2 regions of the Aeromonas sp. TECH754 genome follow, and region 1 is predicted to be linked to the other one. Evidence: riboswitches for the same ligand, from Rfam matches in the RefSeq annotation. Region 1 holds a riboswitch; the other holds the start of a gene.

Region 1 (11,187 bases):
ACTTCGATGGCAGTGCCAACATCTTCCTGAACGGGGTGGTGCGCAGCAAGCTCGCCTCCTTTGCCGAGGAAAATCTCTGATTTCACTGAATATCTTCATACAAAAAGGGAGGCCATTGGCCTCCCTTTTTTGATCCCGCGCTCCTGCCCTAGGCACTCTGCGAGTGGCCCAGATAGCGCTGAAGGCCCGGGTGACCGCTGTTTTGCAGAATGTCGGGCGTGCCCTGCAGGGCGATGCGTCCCTCGTCCACGAACAGCACTCGATCGGCGATGAGTTGGGCATCCTCCGGGTTGTGGGACACCATCAGCACGGTAATGCCCTGCTCGCAGGCGAGGCGGGCGACCTCCGCCAGCATTTCCCGGCGCAGGGCGGGATCCAGCGCCGAGAAGGGTTCGTCCAGCAGCAGCAGCGGCTTGCCGCGCACCAGGGCGCGGGCCAGCCCCACCCGTTGCTGTTGACCACCGGAGAGCTGCTCCGGCAGCCGATCCTGCATGTCACCGAGCCCCACCTTGATGGCCGCCTCTTTCACCTGGGCGCGTTGGGCCGGGCTCAGGCGCAGGCCGGGGTGCAGGCCGATGGCGATGTTGTCGAACACCGACAGGTGCAGGAACAGGTTGTGATCCTGGAACAGGGTGGTGACCGGCCGCTCGGCGGGGCCGAGCGGCAGCAAGTCGATGCCATCGAAGCTGAGACGGCCGGATTCTACCGGCACGAAGCCCGCTATCATGCCGAGCAGGGTCGATTTGCCGGCCCCGCTCGGACCGATCAGCGCAGTGATCTCCCCCTTGGGCAGGGAGGCGTTGAAGGTCACCCGCCAATCAGGGTAACTGGTTGTAAAATCATCAATTAACAGCATCTTTGACTCCTGTGATATGGCTGGGTGCGCAGACCGCATGTGAAACCGTGCCATGGCAGCAAACTCGACTATCCAGCATCCAGGTTCTTGCCTCCCAGACCCCGTTCCACCAGCCAGAACAGCGAGAAACAGAGGGTGAGCAACAGCAGGGCGGTGGCCGCCGCCTCGGTCAACCGGTAGCTGCCGAGTTGCTGATAGAGCAGCCAGGGCAGGGTGGTGAGCTCCTGGCTGCCGAACATGGCGATGGCGCCGAGATCCCCCAGCGACAATATCATGGAGAGTGCCATGGCCAGCGCCAGCGGGCGGCGCAGCAGGGGCCACTCGACGTACTTCAGGCGATGCAGGCCGCGCACTCCCAGGCTGTCTGCCAGCCGATCGTACTGGCGCACCACCAGTTGCATGGGCGCGCTGAGGGTGCGCAGCACATAGGGCAGCGCCATCAGGGCGTTGACCAGCACCACCAGCCAGGGGCCGAGGGCAAACACATCGGTGAAGGGCATGAACAGGATGAAGAGGCCGGTGCTGAGCACCACCGCCGGGATCATCAGGATCATGGAGCCGCTGGCCTCCCACAGGGCGGCCGCCCGTCGCTTGCGGGCCCGCACCCGCAGGTGGCGGCTGGTGAGCAGCAGGCCGGCCCCGAGCAGGGTGGCGAGGCTCCCCGCCACCAGCGCGATGCCGAGAGACTGGCCCCCCGCCTGCCACAGCCGGGACGAGCCGAGCGCCGTCAGCAGACCTGGGTTGAAGCCAGCGACGACGATGGCCAGCAGCGGTGGCAGGAAGATGGCGAGGCCGAGGGTGAGGGCGGCACCATCCACCCAGCGGGTGCCCGGCTGTTGTCTGTCCGGGCGCAGGCAGGGGCGGCGGCTGGTGAGGCGACTGGACGGGGTGGTCTGCAATTTGTGTTGCAGCAGCAACAGGCCCGCGGTCAGCAGCAGTTGCACCAGCGCCAGGCCGCCGGCGGTGGCGAGATCGAAGTCAAAGCGCAGGGCCTGATAGACGGCCACCTCCAGGGTGGTGGACTTGGGGCCACCGCCCAGCGCCAGCACTGTGGTGAAGCTGGTGAAGCAGAGCATGAAGATGAGGCTCGCCAATCCCGGCAGCAGGCCACGGATGATGGGCCACTCCAGCAGCCGGAAGATGTGGGAGGAATGCATGCCGAGCTGGCTGGCGAGGCGCCAGGAGGACTCGGGGATGCTCTCTATCCCTTGCAGAATGAGGCGCGCCGCGAGCGGCATGTTGAAGAACACGTGGGCCAGCAGTATGCCGAACAGGCCGTACAGGTAGTTGCCGGGGTCCAGCCCCAGGCTGCGCAGGGCATGGGGCAGCCAGCCCTGGGAGCCGTGCACCGCGACTATGCCGAAGATGGCGATGATGACGGGCAGTACCAGGGAGAGGCCAAACAGTTTCAGCAGCAGTCTTCGGCCGCGAAAACGGCGCCGCGCCAGGGCCCGGGCCACCGGAATGGCCAGCCCCAGACTCAGCAGGGTGGAGAGCAGGGCCTGCCCCAGGCTGAAGCCCAGCACATGGCGCAGGTAGGGGTCTGCCAGCAGGCTGCCAGGGAGCGTGCCCGCCTGCCACAACAGGGCGACGAGCGGCCCCAAGGAGAGCAACAGGATGATGCTGGTGGCTGCGCTACCCGGCAGCCACCAGAGAGGACGAGCCTGTGGTTTTACAGCGTGACGGCTCACTGGGTGACGGCTTGCAGCCATTCCTTGATCCAGCCCTTGCGATTGGCGGCCACCTCATCGGAGCTAAAGCTCAGCGGTTTGGTGACTGTGATCATCTGATCGAAGCCCTTGGGCAGCGGGGTGTCCGTCACCGGATACATCCAGTTGCCGGTGGGGATCGCCTGCTGGAAGGCGGGGCTGACCATGAACTGCAGGAACTGGTCCGCCAGCTTGTCTTGCTTGGCGCTCGCGAGCTTGGCAGCGACCTCCACCTGGCGATAGTGGCCCTCCTCGAAGGCCGCGGCCTGGTACTGGGCCTTGTTCTCGGCGATCAGGTGATAGGCCGGGGAGCTGGTGTAGGAGAGCACCATGTCCGCCTCGCCGTCGAGGAACATGCCGTAGGCCTCGGACCAGCCCTTGGTGACGGTGACCGTCTTCTTGGCGAGCTGGGCCCAGGCGGCCGGCGCTTCCTTGCCATAGACGGACTTCATCCACAGCATCAGCCCCTGACCCGGGGTGGAGGTGCGGGGATCCTGATAGATCACCTTGAGATCCGGGCGCTCCACCAGCTCTTTCAGGCTCTTGGGAGGGGTCTGGAGCTTGTCCTTGTTGTAGACGAAGGCGAAGTAGCCGTAGTCATAGGGGACGAAGGTATCGTCCTGCCAGCCACCCGGCACCTTGAGGGCAGCGAGATCCGTGTGATGGGGGGCGAACAGGCCGCTCTGCTTGGCCTCGCTCACCAGGGCATCGTCCAGCCCCAGCACCAGATCGGCCTGGCTGTGTTTGCCTTCCAGTCGCAGCCGGTTGAGGATGGCGACCCCGTCTTCCAGCGCCACCAGCTTGAGGGTGCAGCCGCACTCCTGCTCGAAGGCCTGCTTGATCTTGGGACCCGGTCCCCATTCGCTGGCGAAGGAGCCGTAGGTGTAGACGGTGAGGGTGTCGGCCGCGAAGGCCTGGGCACTGAGCAGGCTGGTGGCAACCAGCAGCAGGGTTTTCATTGATGGCACTCCTGTGAGTCGTGAAGTGCCAGCGGGGAGAGGGCGCAAAAAACGAGCGCCATGCCTCAAATTCCTCCGCCAGCATTATCTGGATCAGGTTCACGGGTATAATCTCAGCGGCAAGCCGCACCCCGTTTGAGAAACGAACCGCATTGTATTAACGTTCCTTGGGGGAGGCCAGCACAATTATTTCACCGGCCGATACGGGCGTAGCGGCATAGCAGAGGAGGTTCCCGTGATCACCAGTACCAAGGAAAGGCGTGCCTTTGCGCGCATGGTCATCAATGCTCCCGTCACCCTGTTTCAGCATCAGGACGTGCTGGAGGGGATCTGTCGGGATCTCAGCGCCAACGGCATGGGGGTCGAGGTGAACGAGCACAGCTTCGATGTGCATCAACTCATCCGGGTGAGCCTCGCGACCAGCAGCAACTTGCTGCCGCCGTTCGAGGTGCAGGCCCGCATAGTGCGGGTGCTGGAGGAAGAGGAGGGACTCTTGCTGGCGCTGGAGTTTCAGTCTCTGGCCTGACGCGGTAGCACATTCCACCACTTTTCATCGGCCAGCATCTGCTGGTCGATGTCATTTTGGTTTTCAGTAGATTGTTATGCTGCCGCTTGGCCATTCGCCATCGCTTCCCGGCCTGTCTGGGGGCGACTCAGTGGCTGGCCAGCACGGGCTGCACGCTCAACTGCCGGCTGTCGACCAGCGTCTTGCTGGTGGGAGCGAGCTGGCCGATGGGGAGCTGGGCCGGGCCGGTCGGCTCCATCAGCAGGTAGGTCTGTCCTTCCCAGCTCAGGGTCGCGTCTCCCGGCTTGGCGGGCAGGGCGACCCCCAGCAGTGCGTGGCCCGGCACGAACACCATGGCCTGGGGCAATTCCGGGAAGAGCTGGGCCAGCATGGCCGCCATCAGGGTCACCTTGCTGTCACAATCCCCCCGGTTCTGCTCCAGCACCTGACGCGGGGTCAGGAAGCCCTTGCCGGCCCGGCCAGACTGGCTGTCCAGCAGGCTATAGGGAATGGCTTGAATGAAGTCGAGCATGAAGGCCACCGTCTGCTGGCGTGCCTCCACCTCGGTGGTCCCCTGCCGCTTGAGCTGATCCGCCAGCGGTGCCAGCTCGGCCCGACTCTCCAGCGCGATGCGCACGTGATCCTGCTTGATGGCGGGCACCCCGTCGTACGGCGTAAAGCGCTGGAAGTAGTGCTGCTTGAGCCATTCCTGCTCCAATTTCGCCCGCTCAGGCCCGACCCAGCTCTCGGCCTCCCGCGCCTTGTCGGCGTTGCGGCTCCTGATGTTGAGGGCCAGCGCGGGGCGAGAGAGGGAGAACTGCACCTCGGGGAACGCGATGACGGCCTGCTGCAGCAACTGCTGCAACATCTCCTCCTGCATCCGCGCGGGTCTATAGGCGATGAGCGGTGGCAACTGGCCCGTCTCCAGCCGGTAGCTGAGCTGCTGCGCCTTGCCCTCCCTGTCCTGCCAGCCGACGTTGAGCTGACCGCCGTTGCTGTGAAAATAACGCTGCCCTGCCATTGCCGGCAGCGCGAACAGCAGGGCGCAGAGCAGGAGGCCGCTCGTTGTCGTCATCATCCTCTCCTCAGGTGTCGGTTGGCCGTCTGCCGGAAATAAAACAGGGAGCCTGGGCTCCCTGTGGATGCTACTCGTTGTGGCTATTCGTGCCTAGCTCCCGCTCGGCTGCCTTGTTTCGAAGGCGCAGAGACGGGTTTTGAACGTGCTCAGATCCAGCTCGGCTGCTTCGCCTCGAAGGCGTCGATGGCGGCCTCATGCTGCAAAGTCAGGCCGATGGCGTCCAGCCCGTTGAGCAGGCAGTAGCGGCGGAACTCGTCGATCTCGAAGCCGAAGCTGAGGCTACCTGCGCGCACCTGATTGGCCTCCAGATCTACCTCGATCTGTTGGCCCGGATTGGCGGCAACCAGCTGGAACAGGGCCTCCACCTCTTCGTCCTTCAGACGCACCGGCACCAGGCCGTTGTTGATGGCGTTGCCGTAGAAGATGTCGGCGAAGCTCGGGGCTATGATGGTCTTGAAGCCGTAATCCGCCAGCGCCCAGGGGGCGTGCTCGCGGCTCGAGCCACAGCCGAAGTTCTCCCGGGCCAGCAAGATGCTCGCGCCAGCGTAACGCGGCTGGTTCAGTACGAACTCGGGGTTTGGCTGCTGGCCGGCATCATCCAGGAAGCGCCAGTCGTGGAACAGGTGCTTGCCAAAACCGGTGCGGTTCACCTTCTGCAGGAACTGCTTGGGAATGATGGCGTCGGTGTCCACGTTGACGCTGTCGAGGGGGACGGCGATCCCTTTATGTTGTTTGAATCCTGTCATGTTCATTCCCTCTTACAGTGCGCGAATATCGGCAAAGTGACCGGTGACGGCGGCGGCGGCGGCCATGGCCGGGCTCACCAGATGGGTGCGGCCGGCACGGCCCTGACGACCCTCGAAGTTGCGGTTGCTGGTGGAGGCGCAGCGCTCCCCCGGTTGCAGTCGGTCGTTGTTCATGGCCAGACACATGGAGCAACCCGGCAGACGCCATTCAAATCCTGCCTCGATGAAGATCTTGTCCAGCCCCTCGGCCTCGGCCTGGGCCTTCACCTGCTCGGAGCCCGGCACCACCAGCGCCTGTACCCCCGCGGCGACCTTGCGGCCCCGGGCTATGGCGGCGGCGGCGCGCAAGTCCTCGATGCGGCTGTTGGTGCAAGAGCCGATGAACACCTTGTCGATGGCGACGTCGGAGAGCTTCTGGCCCGGTTGCAAGTCCATGTAGGCCAGCGCCTTGCGAGCGGACTGCTGCTCCATCAGATCGGTGAAGGAGTCCGGATCCGGGATGGGATCACCCACGGCGATCACCTGGCCGGGGTTGGTGCCCCAGGTCACCTGGGGGGCGATGTCGGCGGCATTGAGCACGACTTCTGCATCGAAGCTGGCACCTTCATCGCTCTTGAGGGTCTGCCAGTAGGCGATAGCCTGCGCCAGTGCCTCACCCTCGGGGGCGAAGACCTTGCCGCGGATGTAGTCGATGGTGGTCTGATCGGGGGCTATCATGCCCGCCTTGGCGCCAAGCTCGATGGCCATGTTGCACACCGTCATGCGCCCTTCCATGGAGAGCGCTGCGATGGCGTCTCCCGCGAACTCCACCACGTAGCCGGTGCCGCCGGCGTGGCCGACCCGGCCTATGATGGCAAGCACCACGTCTTTCGCGCTGATGCCTTCGGCCAGCTTGCCGTTGACGCTGATGCGCATGGTCTTGGCGCGGCCCTGTTTCAGGGTCTGGGTGGCCATCACGTGCTCCACCTCGGAGGTACCGATGCCGAACGCCAAGGATCCGAAGGCGCCGTGGGTGGCGGTGTGGGAGTCGCCGCAGACGATGGTGGTGCCGGGCAGGGTGATGCCGAGCTCAGGCCCCATCACGTGGACGATCCCCTGATACTGATGGTTCAGATCGTAGAGCCGGACTCCGAACTCCTTGCAGTTGGCGGCCAGCGTCTCCATCTGGATGCGGGCCATCTCGCCGGAGGCGGCGATGTCCTTGGTGGTGGTGGAGACGTTGTGATCCATGGTGGCCCAGGTCAAGTCCGGGCGGCGCAGGGGGCGCTTCATGGCGCGCAGGCCGTCGAACGCCTGCGGGCTGGTGACTTCGTGCACCAGGTGGCGGTCGATGTAGATGAGCGGCGTTTCCCCGGCCACTTCACGCACCACGTGGGCGTCGAATACTTTCTGATAGAGGGTCTTGGACATTGCTCTCTTCCTTGTTATCTGCTGTCTTCAGATGCGCGCGGCGATCTGGGAGCCCATGGCGGCGGTGCTCTGCACCGGGTGCTTGGCATCGGCCTGATGCAAGTCGGCGGTGAAGTAACCCTCGGCCAGGGCCTGGGCCACGGCCTGCTCGATGGCCTGGGCGGCGGCTTCCTGGCCGAGGCTGTAGCGCAGCATCAGGGCGGCGGAGAGGATCTGGGCGATGGGGTTGGCGATGCCCTTGCCGGCGATGTCAGGCGCCGAGCCACCGGCCGGTTCGAACAGGCCGAAGCCGGATTCGTTCAGGCTGGCGGAGGGGAGCAGCCCCATGGAGCCGGTGATCATGGCGCACTCGTCGGAGAGGATGTCGCCGAACAGGTTGGAGCAGAGCAGCACGTCGAACTGGGACGGATCCTTGATGAGCTGCATGGTGGCGTTGTCGATGTACATGTGGTTCAGGGCCACGTCCGGGTAGGACTTGGCGACCTGGCTCACCACTTCGCGCCACAGGATGGAGGAGGCGAGCACGTTGGCCTTGTCGATGGAGGTGACTTTGGCCTTGCGCACCCGGGCCGATTCGAACGCTATCTTGGCGATACGCTCGATCTCGAAACGGTGATAGACCTCGGTGTCGAATGCCTTCTCCATGGCGCCTTCCCCCTCGCGCCCCTTGGGCTGGCCGAAGTAGATGCCGCCGGTCAGCTCGCGGACGCAGGCGATATCGAAGCCGCGATCCGAGATGTCGGCACGCAGTGGCGAGAATTGTTCCAGACCGGTGTAGATGCGGGCCGGACGCAGGTTGCAGAACAGCTTGAAGTGGGCGCGCAGGGGCAGCAGGGCGCCACGTTCCGGCTGATCGTTCGGCGGCAGATGCTCCCACTTGGGGCCACCGACCGAGCCAAACAGCACGGCGTCGGCCGCTTCGCAGCCTGCTATGGTGCTCGAAGGCAGGGGAGTGCCCTGGTTGTCGATGGCGATGCCGCCCACGTCATGGCGGTCGTACTCGAGGGTGAAGCCAAACTTGGCCTGTATCTTTTCCAGCACCTTGACGGCCTCGGCCATCACTTCCGGGCCAATGCCGTCACCCGGCAATACTGCGATCCGATAACTGCTCATACTGTTTCCGTCCTGATGTTGTTATTGAGATCCCTCTGCTCAGCGGCCCGATACGGTGGGCCGACTACTGTTCAGAGTGTCTCCGTTCTGATGTTGTTGTCTCTCATCTGTCAGCGAGCTTGTCGCCGTTCAGACGGTTTCCGTTTTGATGTTGTTCTTCTGTCCCATCTGCTCGGCGACCTGATCGGCGCGCCAGATGCTGTTGATGACATGGACCAGGGCCTGGGCCGAGGACTCGATGATGTCGGTGGCCAGCCCCATGCCGTGGAACTTGCGGTCCTTGTACTCGGCGACGATATCCACCTGGCCGAGGGCGTTCTTGCCTTCTCCCTTGCCCTTGAGCTCGTACTTGTCGATGCGGATCTCGTAGCCGGTGATGCGGTTGATGCACTGGTAGACCGCATCCACCGGACCGTTGCCGGTGGCGGCCTCGCAGATCAACTCCTGACCGACCTTCAGCTTCACCGAGGCGGTGGCCAGCACCGAGCTGCCGCTCTGCACGCCGAGGTATTCCAGCTTGAAGTGTTCGGGCTCCTCGTGGATCTGGCTGAAGAAGGCGAGGGCCTCGAGGTCGTAATCGAATACCTGGCCCTTCTTGTCCGCCAGGGTGAGGAACTTGCCGTAGAGATCGTCCAGGTCGTAGCTGCTCTCGGCGTAGCCCATGGATTCCATGCGGTGCTTGATCACGTGGCGGCCTGAGCGGGAGGTCATGTTGAGGCTGTTCTGGGTCAGGCCGATGCTCTCAGGGGTGATGATCTCGTAGGTGTTCTTGGCCTTGAGCACGCCATCCTGATGGATGCCTGAGCTATGGGAGAAGGCGTTGGCACCGACGATGGCCTTGTTCGGCTGCACCGGCATGTTGCAGATCTGGCTGACCAGCGTGCTGGTGCGGTGGATCTCGCTGTGGCGGATGTTGGTGTGAACCCCGAGCAGATCGGCGCGGGTCTTCAGGATCATCGCCACCTCTTCGAGGGAGCAGTTGCCCGCCCGCTCGCCGATGCCGTTGATGGTGCACTCGATCTGGCGGGCTCCCATCTGCACGGCGCCGATGGAGTTCGCTACCGACAGGCCGAGATCGTCGTGGCAGTGTACCGAGATGATGGCCTGATCGATGTTGGGTACCCGGTTGAACAGGGTCTGGATGATGCCGGAGAACTCGGTCGGTACCGTGTAGCCCACGGTGTCCGGGATGTTGATGGTGCGGGCACCGGCCCGGATGGCGGCCTCCACCATGCGGCATAGGTTGTCGATGGGGGTGCGGCCCGCGTCCTCGCAGGAGAACTCCACGTCGTCGGTGTAGCGGCGGGCATGCTTGATGGCGCTGACCCCCATCTCCAGCACGTCTTCGAAGCTCTTCTTCAGCTTGCTCTCCACATGAATCGATGAGGTGGAGATAAAGGTATGGATGCGGAACGCCTCTGCCACTTTCAGCGCTTCACCGGCGGCGTCGATGTCCTTGGGCAGGGCGCGGGCTAGGGCACAGACCCGGCTGTTTTTGATGTGACGGGCGATGGTCTGCACCGAGAGAAAATCACCGGGGGAGGAGACCGGGAAGCCCACCTCCATAATGTCGACACCGAGCCGCTCCAGTGCCTGGGCGACCTGCAGCTTCTCCTTGACCGTCAGGCTGGCCGACAGCGCCTGCTCACCATCACGCAAGGTGGTATCGAATATGATGACGCGATCTGACATGTGACTTCCCTCTTCCTAAGTTCGGTGCGTGCATCCTGCATGGCATAAAAAAACCCGTGCGGGGTGCACGGGTTTTTGTAAATTCCGGCTATGCCTTAGCCCGGCTACAAGGATCCCGCGCGACGAGTCGCGATTAGGGAAAGCAGTAGTAGCGGAGCGGCAATATGCATGATGACTCAATCCTTCCAGTCGATAACGCTTCTACCAATAACGAGATTCTTATGCTGTGTCAACTCGAACTGGCAGGTTCATTTCACTGTTTTATTTAATCGGATTGTAAAGGAATGCAAATTTCCTTGTCCCATATTCGGTTCATGCCTGATTATCCGGTCATTCCTGCTGTACTCGATCACCCGCACAATCAGATCGACTTATCAGCACTTGCTGAATTATCTGAGGTATCCCATGGAAAAACGCAGACCAGGTCGTCCGGTCGGACGTTCCGACATTCGTGACAAGCTGCTTGCCGCCGCACGCGAACGTTTTCTGAACACTCCCTACAGCAAGGTGACGACCCGTGAGATCGCCGAGCTGGCCGGTTCCAATCTGGCGATGATCCATTACTACTTCGGCAGTAAAGAGGGCCTCTACAAGGCCGTGCTGGGGGATGTCGCCGAGCCGCTGGATCAGGCCTGGCACGATGAGACCAGCAACCGCAGCCTCACCGATCTGCTCAACACCTACTATCAGGTGATGGCGCCGAACAGCGAGCTGACCTCCGCCATCTCCAGTGCCTTGTCGACCGAGAAGAGCCCGGGACGGGATTTCGTGTTGAACCGTCTGCTGGAGCGTCAACTGCCCCAGTTCGACGCCCTGCTCGAATCCATGAAGTCCAACGGTCAGCTGGGTGACAATCTGGATCCCGAGATGTTGAAGATCTCCTTCCTCAGCATGATGTGGCAGCCGTTCGTGATGAAGGATCTCTACGAGCAGGTGTTTGGTCTGACCGTGGACGAGAGCTTCATGAGTCGTCTGGCGGCCCACAACTGCCAACTGATGGAGAACGGTCTGCGCGGTTCCCTGAACTGATCACCGGTATTTTCATCTGAAGAATCAAAAAAAGGGCCTTTCGGCCCTTTTTTCATTACGTCGTTCACAAATCTGTTATCTGTCCTTCAA
Region 2 (11,187 bases), 3.5 Mb from region 1:
ATCACCATGGTGGGCGGCGCGCCCCTGGTGGTGAAGCTGCTGGAAGGCACCCAGGGCATTGGCGTTGTGCTGTGCGAGACCCAGAAGGCCGCGGAGAGCGTGATCGAGGCCTTCATCCAGACCAACAACAACATCCTGGTGCAGGAGTATATTCGCGAGGCGAACGGTGCCGACATCCGCTGCCTGGTGGTCAACGGCAAGGTGGTCGCCGCCATGCGCCGGCAGGCTCAGCCGGGGGAGTTTCGCTCCAACCTGCACCGGGGCGGCACCGCCGAGGCGATCAAGATAAGCCCCGAGGAGCGGGCGACCGCGGTGCAGGCCGCGAAGATCATGGGGTTGGACGTGGCCGGGGTGGATATCCTGCGCAGTGCCCGCGGCCCGCTGGTGCTGGAGGTCAACTCCTCCCCCGGTCTGCAAGGGGTGGAGGCGGCCTCCGGCAAGGATGTGGCGGGCAAGATCATCGATTTTCTGGAACTCAAGGCGAGCCGCAAGCACAAGCCGGCGGAGTGAATTCGGCAAACGGATGGTTGGATCAGACAAGGCGCCCGAGGGCGCCTTGTTGTTGTTGGCCGTCTTGTTGAAAGGCATCCCCCACCTTTCCCAAAGGAAGAGGAGGCCGAGCGGTGATGTGGAGGCGAGTCAGGTGATCGGTGTTTTGCTCCCTTGTCCCGCTTTTTTGCAGAGACGGAGAGAAGGGTTGGGGATGAGGGGAGCTATGACCTCGTAGGGCCGGATGTGCTCATCTCCAGCCTGGCGCTAAAGACGCCCTCCTCCAGCCGGGTCTCTATCTGCCAACCCAGCTTCTCGCAGATGCGCTGGATGATGGTCAGGCCGCAGCCGTAGCCGAGGATCTGATCCGGCGCCGCCGCCGTGGGGTTGCTGATGGTGAGGGTTTGCCCCGTCAGTGCGATCTCGATATGGCCATCGGCGTAACTCAGGGCGTTCTTGAGCAGGTTGCCGAGCGCGATGGCGAGCAGGGAGAGGGGAGCCTGCACTTCGCTCTCCTCGTCCAGACTAAGCCGGATCGCCAGACTCTCCCGTTGCAGCAGAGGGGCGAGGCGGGCCAGCTCCTGATGGATCAGTGGGGCTACCCGCTGTGGTGGGCGCTCGACGTCCTCCTTGCGGCCCAGCAGCAGGAAGGTCTCGGTGAGCAGCGCCATCTCGTCGCTGGCGGCGCGGATGCGGCCCGCCGCCCGGGCGGCGGGGGGGGGCAAGTCCGCCACCTTGCCGAGCAGGGCCGCCGAGCCCTGGATCACCATGTTGGGGGTGCGCAGCTCGTGGCTCGCGAAGCGGCTGAACTCCTGCTCCCTGGCGAACACGGCAGCCACCTCTTGCTTGCCCGCCAGCAGTGCCAGTTCTATCTCCCGCAGCTCCTGCCAGGGGGCGTCCGGCACGAAGTCCGCCTGATCCGGGGTGAGGTGGGCGACCCGTTGGCGCAGTCGCTCGAGGGGGCCGGTGATGTGGCGCACCAGCCAGATGCCGAACCCTATGCAGGCGATCAGCAGGGCCAGCCCGATCAGCCGGGTGGCCAGGTGCAGCTTGTCTTCGTAAGGATCCAGGTAGTCGTCGGCGTCGTCGTTGAAGACGAGGTAGAGCAGTCCCAGGCCGGAGGGATGGGGCCGTACCAGGAAGTGCTTGTCCTCATCGCCGAGCTGGTGCTCGTAGAAGCCGGGGGAGGTGTAGTCCTTGAGCCAGGTGGGCAGCCGACCGGCCTGGGTCCAGTAGCTGGAGAACTGGCGCGGGCTGGGGGCGGGGGCCTCCTGACCGAGCCGCAGCCAGTCATCGTTGTAGCGGGTGACTTCGGCCTCCAGCCAGTGGCGCAGGCTCAGCTCCTCCATCTTGTCTTCGGCCACCACCATCAGCAGGCTGAGGATGACGAGCAGCAAGAGCCCGGCGCTCCCCAGCGCCAGGATCAGCCGCCGGCGCAGGCTGGGCAGGGTCATTGTCCCCACCTGGTACAAGCCGGCAAGGGGGGCAGGCCGGAGCCTGTCGGCGAGGGGGGAGGCAAGCTCGGCGGTCTCATGGGGTCACCAGCCGGTAGCCCTGGCCGTGCAGGGTCTCCAGCATGGGGGTCTCGAAGGGCTTGTCGAGGGCGTTGCGCAGGGCATAGATGTGGCTGCGCAGGGCATCGGAGTCGGGCTCCTCATCCCCCCAGACGCTGTCGAGCACCTCCTGGCGCGTCACCAGCTGCGGCGCGCGCTTCACCAGCAGGCTGAGGATCTGGAACGGGATCTTGCCGAGCTTGAGCTCCACTCCGGCGCGGCGGGCGCGGCCGCTGGCTGGATCCACCTCCAGCTCGCCGAAGCTGAGGACGCCCATGTCGGCACGGGGCCCGCGCAGGGCTAGGGCCTGCAGCCGGACCTCCAGCTCTTCCATGGCGAACGGCTTGACCAGGTAGTCGTCACCGCCGGCGCGAAAGCCCGCCAGCTTGTCGTCCAGGCTGTCGCGGGCGGTGAGAAACAGCACCGGGGTCGCGATGCCATCGGCCCGCAGCTGCTCCACGGTGCGCAGGCCGTCGAGGCGCGGCATCATCACGTCCATGATGATGACGTCGAAGCGTTGCTGTGCCAGCAGTTGCAGGGCCGCCTGGCCATGGTAGGCGCAGTCCAGCCGGTGTCCCGCCAGTTCCAGGTAGTCCATGATGGTCTCCGCCACCTGGGGATTGTCTTCCACCACCAGTATTTTCATGTATCCATCTCCTGGTTTTGGCCGATATTTCACGGCCATTTCACACTGGATGAAGCATCCTGTGTGCCAGTGTAACCCCGAGGATCCCCGATGAAGAAGTCTCTCTGTGCCCTCTGGCTATTGATTTTATTACCCTTTGGTCTGGCGCAGGCGGCCGAGTTCAAGCTGACCGGCCGCACCAGCTGGCAACTGGGACAGTTGATGGTCAACGGCATTCCCTTTGTCATCGATGAACAGACCCGCTTCAAGGATGGCCTCGACGAGGACGATCTGGGTGGAACCTGGGTCGATCTGGAAGGGGTGATGCAGGGAGGGCAGCGGCTGATCCGCGAGGTGGAGGCGCTGGAAGAGGAGGGAGAGATGGAGCTGGAGGGACCGGTGGAGCAGGGGCGGATCTGGGGCTATGTCACCTCGGATGACAGCCTGGCTCCCTTTGAGGGCCGCTGGCTGGAGCTGGAATGTCGGTTTGACGGCATGCGGCTGAGCCGTTGCCGTGAAGAGGATTGATCGCCCGCTGTTTGGCACTCCGATCGGGATGCTGAGCCCGGGTCTGACACAGGCATCTCTGAGCCCGCCGGAAAAAAGGCCGGAGTCGGCCCATAGTTAAGCCTCGAGTCTCCCATCCTTCGAGGCCTTCCATGACCAAAGCCACCCTTGTGCTGTTGTTGCTGCCCCTCGGCGCCCTGGCCGTGGAGTCCGAACTCTGGCTGGTGGAACTGGAGCACAACGACGGCATCCGCCTGCAATTTCAGGGGGCTGAGCTGGAACTCGGCAGTGCCGAGCTGGTCGGCGTGGAGCGGGCCGATGAACTGAGGCCCGGCATGCGGCTCGCCATCCAGAGCCGTTACGGTGTCGCCGAGCAGATCCAGCTGGTCACCTCGCCCCCGAGTCTGGCGCAGAGCAGTCAATGGCAGCGGGCAGAGGATCGGCTGCTCGCCGTGGCTGGCCAAACCTTGCTGCTGCAAGAGCTGGGGGGGTTGATGTTCGATGCGAAGACCCGCTGGCTGAATGGCAACCCCGTCGACCTGCAACCGGGCCGCAAGTTGGTGCTGAGTCGTGATGAGGAGGGGCGCTTGACCGAGGTGCTGCTCCCCAATCCGGAAGACGAATAAAGAGATAGCACCACAGAGTGGCGCTATCTCTTTACTTATTCGAAGTGGATGTTCTCTAGAGGTATCTGGATAGCATTCCAGGAGGTGGCACAGGGCCTTGGACTTGGGTATGTAAATTCGAATAGTTTTTGTTTATCCTTATTTACTCCCTGAATGATGACGCGGGATCTATTGTCGACAGACGCGTAGTTGATCAGAAAATCTCCTTGAGTGGATATCTTGTCCTGATAAATGCTCGAGCAGATATCGGAATAAATACCATCATCAAAACTCCATAAAACATGGCCAGTTTTATTTTGACTATCAATGTCGAAGATGGCTGTCTGGCTGGTAAGTAAATCGATACCGGCGGGGGTTCCAGACGGATTGTTCATACTCCTCAATCCATTGTTGAACAGCATCAATTTCCCTTCTTTGGTGATAGATACTGCGTGCTGCCCTATAGGCTCCTGGCCTGAGGAAAGAGATAAAGCCAACTTCTGTAAGGATGGATAGGAATACCAGTGCTTGGTATTATCACCCAATAACCAGATAATTTTTCCTGTGTTGTAATCCAGTTTTACTACGAAATTCTCACGGCTGGAGACAACCAGGGTATCATCGGTAGGGTCATAGGTGGCTGCATTCATGTGGAACCAGTCAACGCCATCCCTGACAAAATTGCTGGGGTCATCGCCCTCTTGTTGCATATATTCAAAAAATATTTTACCGAGGTCCCATTCTTTTATTACATTGCCATCGCTGTCGATTTCACTCAGGAATGACTCTAATTTAAATATTCCATCCGTAGTGCCATCCAACGCCACTAAAATACCATATTTACCAAAGTCAATATTGTGGTGGAAACGGGCATCATTACCCATAGTTGTGCCACTAATAGTCATTGCGGTCGTCTTTCCATAGAGAGATAAAGTGTCTATGGTTTTATTAGTACTACTTCCTGTCAAGAAGGTATTGTTTAAAAATATAGATGAACTTGAAGGTCGTTTGATATCAGCATCCCACCGGATTTCACCATCTATATCCATGATAATGGGGGATTTTAGCGATCCTTTAAGGTAAAAATAGCTGTAACTGGGAGTCGATGTTGGCTTGATACTTACCCCAACGTCGTCATAGATACCCACGCTATCAATATAGGCTGCAGTATTCACCGTTTTCTGGAATGTATAGCTACTGGTATCAATAAACTGGATTGTAATCGTGAGATTATTTTGATGGTCGCTGTAAAGGCCGAAGAGTGGAACTTGGATGTTGTTATTTGAAATGTTATACAGGCCGTTGTCAGACAGATATTTCCAATCATAACTAACAAAAACCGGCTTGGCATGATGACCATCTTTCGTTTGTATATTATACGAAATATTTTTTATTTTCGTTGTATCTAATCCAACTAGATTCAAGGTTGAAATAAATACTGAGCTGTGCGTGTCATTCTCCACTACTTGTGTTTCCGGATCGTAAACTAATTGCTCTGCCAGAGTTTTACTATCGTTGTCACCATTACATCCATAAAGTCCAAAGCAGAAAAAACTGAGTAGATATACATCATTGCGAGTCATCATAAACGTCGTCCCTGTGTTAATGAGGTGTCTCCAGTGTAGTGAAAAATTCATAGTTGAGTTAAAAAGTGAGCCGTATATACTGGCGCCATCTTGTCGGAGTGCCGACCGTCGAACGACGCGAAGCTGAGACCGTTAATTCGGGATCCGTGGAACCTGATCAGGCTAGAACCTGCGAAGGGAAACAAGGGTAACCAGGGGGTTGCCGCGCCGGGGGAGAGACAAGCCTCCCCAGCTGCCAAAGGGGCCATCCCGAGGCAAGCCAGGGCGCACAAGAGGGAGTCTGTCCCGTGCGCCGTCTCAGTTGGGTGGCGCACGGCCCGCCCGAAAGGGCGTCGGACAGCAGAGCAGGGAAGAAAACATCCCGAGCTCGCTCCCTCTTGCAGCACATCTCGCCCGCTGGTTCATCACTTCTCCTCGAACTCCAGACAAGCAAACACCCATAACTTCAATCAGTTAATGAGAGTTTTGCTATGTCTACCCCAATCCAGTCCGCTCCAGAAGCACAGTCTGTTTCAGAGAATGCCAAGTCAGTCCCCGTCAGCCGCCGCCAGCAGCGCGCCAGCGCCCAGCGCTTTATCGATAACTTGAAGGGCATGGCCCATCCCAACTCCAGCCGCATCTTCATCGAAGGCTCGCGTCCGGACATTCGGGTGGGGCTGCGGGAGATCGCCCTGGCCGACACCTTCGTCGGTGGCTCTGAGGAGCACCCCAAGTTCGAAGCGAACGAACCCGTGCCGGTGTATGACACCTCGGGTGCCTATGGCGACGAGCGCGCCGAGATAGATGTGCGCCGCGGCCTGCCGCGCCTGCGTGAACAGTGGATCCTGGAGCGGGGTGATACCGAATCCTTGGTGGGGCTGAGTTCCCATTTCACCCAGGAGCGTCTCGCCGACGAGGGGCTGGATCACCTGCGTTTTGATAATTTGCCCAAGCCGCGTCGCGCCAAGGCCGGCAAGTGGGTCAGCCAGCTGCACTATGCCCGCCAGGGCATCATCACCCCGGAGATGGAGTTCATCGCCATTCGCGAGAACATGGGTCGTGAGCGGGTGCGCTCCGAGCTGCTGCTGACCCAGCATCCGGGTCAGGGCTTCGGCGCCAGGTTGCCCGAGAACATTACCCCCGAGTTCGTGCGCGCCGAGGTGGCCGCCGGTCGCGCCATCATCCCCAGCAACATCAACCACCCGGAAGCCGAGCCCATGATCATCGGCCGCAACTTCCTGGTGAAGATCAACGCCAACATAGGCAACTCGGCGGTGACGTCCAGCATCGAGGAAGAGGTGGAGAAGCTGGTGTGGTCCACCCGCTGGGGTGCCGACACCGTGATGGATCTCTCCACCGGCCGCTATATCCACGAGACCCGCGAGTGGATCCTGCGCAACAGCCCGGTGCCCATCGGCACTGTGCCCATCTATCAGGCGCTGGAGAAGACCAACGGCATCGCCGAGGATCTCACCTGGGAGCTGTTCCGCGACACCCTGCTGGAGCAGGCCGAGCAGGGGGTGGACTACTTCACCATCCACGCCGGCGTCTTGCTGCGCTACGTGCCCATGACCGCCAAGCGCCTCACCGGCATCGTCTCCCGTGGCGGCAGTATCATGGCCAAATGGTGCCTCTCCCACCACAAGGAGAGCTTCCTCTACCAGCATTTCCGCGAGATCTGCGAGATCTGCGCCGCCTATGACGTGGCGCTCTCCCTGGGGGACGGCCTGCGTCCGGGCTCCATCTATGACGCCAACGACGAGGCCCAGTTCGCCGAGCTGCGCACCCTGGGGGAGCTGACCAGGATTGCCTGGGAGTACGACGTGCAGGTGATGATCGAGGGGCCGGGTCACGTGCCCATGCACATGATCGAGCGCAACATGACCGAGCAGCTGGAGCACTGCCACGAGGCGCCGTTCTACACTCTGGGCCCGCTCACCACCGACATCGCCCCCGGTTACGATCACTTCACCTCCGGCATAGGGGCCGCCATGATCGGCTGGTACGGTTGCGCCATGCTCTGCTACGTGACCCCCAAGGAGCATCTGGGGTTACCGAACAAGGAGGACGTCAAACAGGGCCTCATCACCTACAAGATTGCCGCCCACGCCGCCGACTTGGCCAAGGGTCATCCCGGCGCCCAGATCCGCGACAATGCCATGTCCAAGGCGCGCTTCGAGTTCCGCTGGGAGGATCAGTTCAACCTGGCGCTGGATCCCGAGACCGCTCGCGCTTACCACGACGAGACCCTGCCCCAGGAGTCCGGCAAGGTGGCGCACTTCTGCTCCATGTGCGGCCCCAAGTTCTGCTCCATGAAGATCACTCAGGATGTGCGCGATTACGCCGCCAGACTCGAAGCTGTCGAAGTGAAGCTGGTAGGCATGGATGGCCAGCAGCAGCGGGTCGTGGCCGAAGTTGAAACCGGCATGGCTCGTATGGCAGAGACCTTCAAGGAGAAGGGGGGCGAAATCTACCATCAAGCCGCCAACCTCAAGGCCGAGGCATGAGCCCAATGGCGCAACAACGAGCAGCCAAGTCCATCGTCTGGACCATCGCCGGTTCGGATTCCGGGGGCGGCGCCGGCATCCAGGCAGACTTGCATACCCTGCACAGCCTCGGGGTGCACGGCTGCACCGTCATCTCCGCCATCACCGCCCAGAACTCGGTGGCGGTGAAGATGGTGGATCCGGTGCTGATGCAGAGCTTCTGCGCCCAGATCGACGCCCTCGGCGTCGACTTGCCCCCGGCGGCGATCAAGATAGGCCTGCTGCCGACCCGGCTGCACGTGGAGGTGCTGGCGCGCCGGTTGACGACCCTCAGCGCCCCCTTCGTGGTCTACGATCCGGTCGCCATTGCGAGCACAGGCACCCCCATGGCGGAGCCGAACATGCTGGCGGCGGTGCGTGAGCAGCTGCTGCCGCAGCTGTCACTCATTACCCCCAACGGCCCCGAGCTGGAGGCACTGACCGGCATTCCGGCGACCAGCCCGGCGCTGGTGCGAGCGGGGGCGACGCGACTGCGGGAACTCGGCGCCAAGGCGGTGCTGGTCAAGGGCGGTCATCTCGACTGGAGCGGGGATCACTGCCTCGACTACTACCAGGACGAGAGCCGCGAGTTCTGGCTGGCGGCGCCACGGTTGGCCACCCGCCACGGCCACGGCACCGGCTGCGCTTACGCCAGCGCCATCGCGGCCGTGGTGGCACAGGATTATCCGGTGGAGGACGCCATCACCCTGGCGCGCGCTTATCTGCAGCAAGGGCTGACGGGGGCGCAAGGGGTGGGGGCCGGCCCAGGCCCCATCGCCCATCTCGGCTGGCCCGCCGATCTCGCTCAGTTCCCCCGCGCCGTGCTCCCGGGATCCACGCTGGATCGCCGTTTCGGTCTCTGTATCGAACAGGGTGCCCGGCTGCCGCAGGGGCCCTTCGCCCAGACCGAGCATCGCCTCGGCCTCTATCCGGTGGTGGATTCGGTGCAGTGGCTCAAGCGGCTGCTCACTCAAGGGGTCAAGACCCTGCAACTGCGCATCAAAGATCTGCCAGCCGAAGAGGTGGCGCCTGCCATTGTCGAGGCGGTAGCGCTCGGTCGCCAACACGGCGCCCGGCTCTTTATCAACGACCATTGGCAGCAGGCCATGGCCGCGGGTGCCTACGGCGTGCATCTGGGGCAGGAGGACATGGGATCAGCGGATCTCGCCGCCATCCAGGCCGCCGGCCTGCGTCTTGGCATCTCCACCCACGGTTACTTCGAGCTGATGCGGGCCCGGGAGCTGGCCCCTTCCTACATAGCGCTGGGTCATATCTTCCCCACCAACACCAAGCAGATGCCATCCCGTCCGCAAGGGCTGCTGCGGCTGCACCACTATCGCGCCCTGATGAACGAATGGCCCACGGTCGCCATCGGTGGCATCAGCGAGGAGCGGGTCGGGCAGGTCGTCCAGAGCGGAGTTGGCAGCATAGCGCTGGTGTCGGCCATCACGGCGGCAGCCGATTGGCAGGAGGCCACGGCGCGTCTGCTGGCGGCAGTGGGGGTCGGCGATGCGCCGCATTCCGCCATGACAGAGGAGGTTGAGCATGCTCTCTGACGAAGAGTATCTGAGATACGGCCGCCAGCTGATGCTGGCGGAGATCGGCGAGGTGGGGCAGGCGCGGCTGAAAGAGAAGTCGGTGCTGGTGGTCGGCCTCGGCGGTCTCGGCTCGCCGCTCGCGCTCTATCTCGCCGGGGCCGGCGTCGGCACCCTCTGGCTGGCCGATGGCGATACCCTGGATTCGAGCAATCTGCCACGCCAGATCCTATACACGGGGGAGGATCTGCGCCGCTCCAAGGCCGAGCTGGCCCGGGTGCGATTGGCAGCCCACAACCCCCACGTCGAGCTGATCGCCATCAACCAGCGCCTCGATGGGCAGAGCCTGCCGGCGTTCGTGGCCGAGGTGGATCTGGTGATCGACTGCTGCGACAACCTCGCCAGTCGCCACGCCATCAACGCCGCCTGCGTGGCCCAAAACAAGCCCTGGATCTCGGCCGCCGCCGTCGGCTGGCAGGGCCAGCTGATGGTGCGCACAGACCCGCAGCAAGCCTGCTATGCCTGCCTCTACCCTGCGGATACCGAGATAAGAGAGAGCTGCCAGAGCAGCGGCGTCAGCGGCCCTCTGGTCGGCGTGATGGGATCCTTGCAGGCGCTCGAAGCACTCAAGCTGCTGCTCGGGCGCCCCAGCCCGGTGGCAGGCACCTTGCGCCGCTTCGATGCCTTGAGCCACGAGTGGCAGTGTCTGCAGCTGCCTGCGGATCCCGCCTGCCCTGTTTGCAGCAATGGCAACGGCAGCGCCAAGAAGGATTGCCAATGAATATTCGACTGAACGACAAGGCGCTGGCCCTCGGTGAGCCAGCTAGCCAGAGCGTGGCCGAGCTGCTGACGGCGCAAGGGGTGGCTCCACACGGGGTTGCCGTGGCCCTCAACGGCGCCGTCTTGCCCCGCAGCCGCTGGCCCGAGACCCCGCTCTGCGACGGGGATGAGATCCATCTGTTTACTGCCATTGCCGGAGGCTAAGATGCTACGCATTGCCGATCACGATTTCTCATCCCGCCTCTTTACCGGCACCGGCAAGTTCGCCCGGCCTGAGCTGATGGCCGCCGCCATCGAGGCGAGCGGCTCCCAGCTCGTCACCATGGCCATCAAGCGGCTGGAGCCCGGCAAGCGCCACGACGATATCCTGAGCCCCTTGCTGAAACTCGGGGTCAAGCTGCTGCCCAACACCTCGGGCGCCAAGACTGCCGCCGAGGCGGTGTTTGCCGCCAGACTCGCCCGCGAGGCGCTCGGCACCCACTGGCTGAAACTCGAGATCCACCCCGATCCGAAATACCTGCTGCCCGATCCCATAGAGACGCTGAAAGCCGCCGAGCAGCTGGTGAAGGAGGGTTTCGTGGTGCTGCCCTATTGCGGCGCCGATCCCGTGCTGTGTAAACGGCTCGAAGAAGCGGGTTGCGCCGCCGTCATGCCGCTTGGTGCGCCTATCGGCTCCAACCAGGGGCTGGTTACCCGGGAGTTCCTGTCGATCATCATCGAGCAGGCGCGGGTGCCCGTGGTGGTGGATGCGGGAATAGGAGCCCCCAGCCACGCGGCGGCGGCCTTCGAGCTGGGCGCCGATGCAGTGCTGGTCAACACCGCCATCGCGGTGAGCCGGGATCCGGTCGCCATGGGCCGCGCCTTCGCGCTGGCCTGCGAGGCCGGTCGCAGCGCCTATATGGCCGGCCTCGGTGCTCGCGGCATTCAGGCCCAAGCCTCCAGCCCGCTGACCGATTTTCTGGAGGCCCTATGAGCCAGGGAGTGACAACAGGGCAAGATATTG

The links. Region 1 has a riboswitch for thiamine pyrophosphate ahead of thiB (thiamine ABC transporter substrate binding subunit). Riboswitches for the same ligand answer to the same signal wherever they lie in the genome.
Region 2: linked by a shared signal. The riboswitch ahead of thiC (phosphomethylpyrimidine synthase ThiC) and the one ahead of thiB (thiamine ABC transporter substrate binding subunit) in region 1 are both predicted to bind thiamine pyrophosphate.

What each region holds. Positions count from the first base shown of each region.
Region 1 covers NZ_JBWBRA010000001.1:10,540-21,726, forward strand. The annotation lists gene ACZ9IL_RS00040 (PhoH family protein) at 1-80, shown strand, start outside; gene thiQ (thiamine ABC transporter ATP-binding protein) at 149-856, opposite strand; gene thiP (thiamine/thiamine pyrophosphate ABC transporter permease) at 925-2,568, opposite strand; gene thiB (thiamine ABC transporter substrate binding subunit) at 2,544-3,524, opposite strand; TPP riboswitch at 3,578-3,668, opposite strand; gene ACZ9IL_RS00060 (PilZ domain-containing protein) at 3,760-4,050, shown strand; gene ACZ9IL_RS00065 (transglutaminase-like domain-containing protein) at 4,178-5,104, opposite strand; gene leuD (3-isopropylmalate dehydratase small subunit) at 5,254-5,853, opposite strand; gene leuC (3-isopropylmalate dehydratase large subunit) at 5,866-7,263, opposite strand; gene leuB (3-isopropylmalate dehydrogenase) at 7,291-8,376, opposite strand; gene leuA (2-isopropylmalate synthase) at 8,506-10,068, opposite strand; gene ACZ9IL_RS00090 (TetR/AcrR family transcriptional regulator) at 10,474-11,097, shown strand.
Region 2 covers NZ_JBWBRA010000001.1:3,526,672-3,537,858, reverse strand. The annotation lists gene rimK (30S ribosomal protein S6--L-glutamate ligase) at 1-510, shown strand, start outside; gene ACZ9IL_RS16065 (sensor histidine kinase) at 714-1,943, opposite strand; gene ACZ9IL_RS16060 (response regulator transcription factor) at 2,020-2,688, opposite strand; gene ACZ9IL_RS16055 (hypothetical protein) at 2,779-3,195, shown strand; gene ACZ9IL_RS16050 (hypothetical protein) at 3,327-3,800, shown strand; gene ACZ9IL_RS16045 (aryl-sulfate sulfotransferase) at 3,836-5,365, opposite strand; TPP riboswitch at 5,450-5,563, shown strand; gene thiC (phosphomethylpyrimidine synthase ThiC) at 5,836-7,851, shown strand; gene thiE (thiamine phosphate synthase) at 7,848-9,425, shown strand; gene ACZ9IL_RS16030 (HesA/MoeB/ThiF family protein) at 9,415-10,185, shown strand; gene thiS (sulfur carrier protein ThiS) at 10,182-10,388, shown strand; gene ACZ9IL_RS16020 (thiazole synthase) at 10,390-11,157, shown strand; gene thiH (2-iminoacetate synthase ThiH) at 11,154-11,187, shown strand, end outside.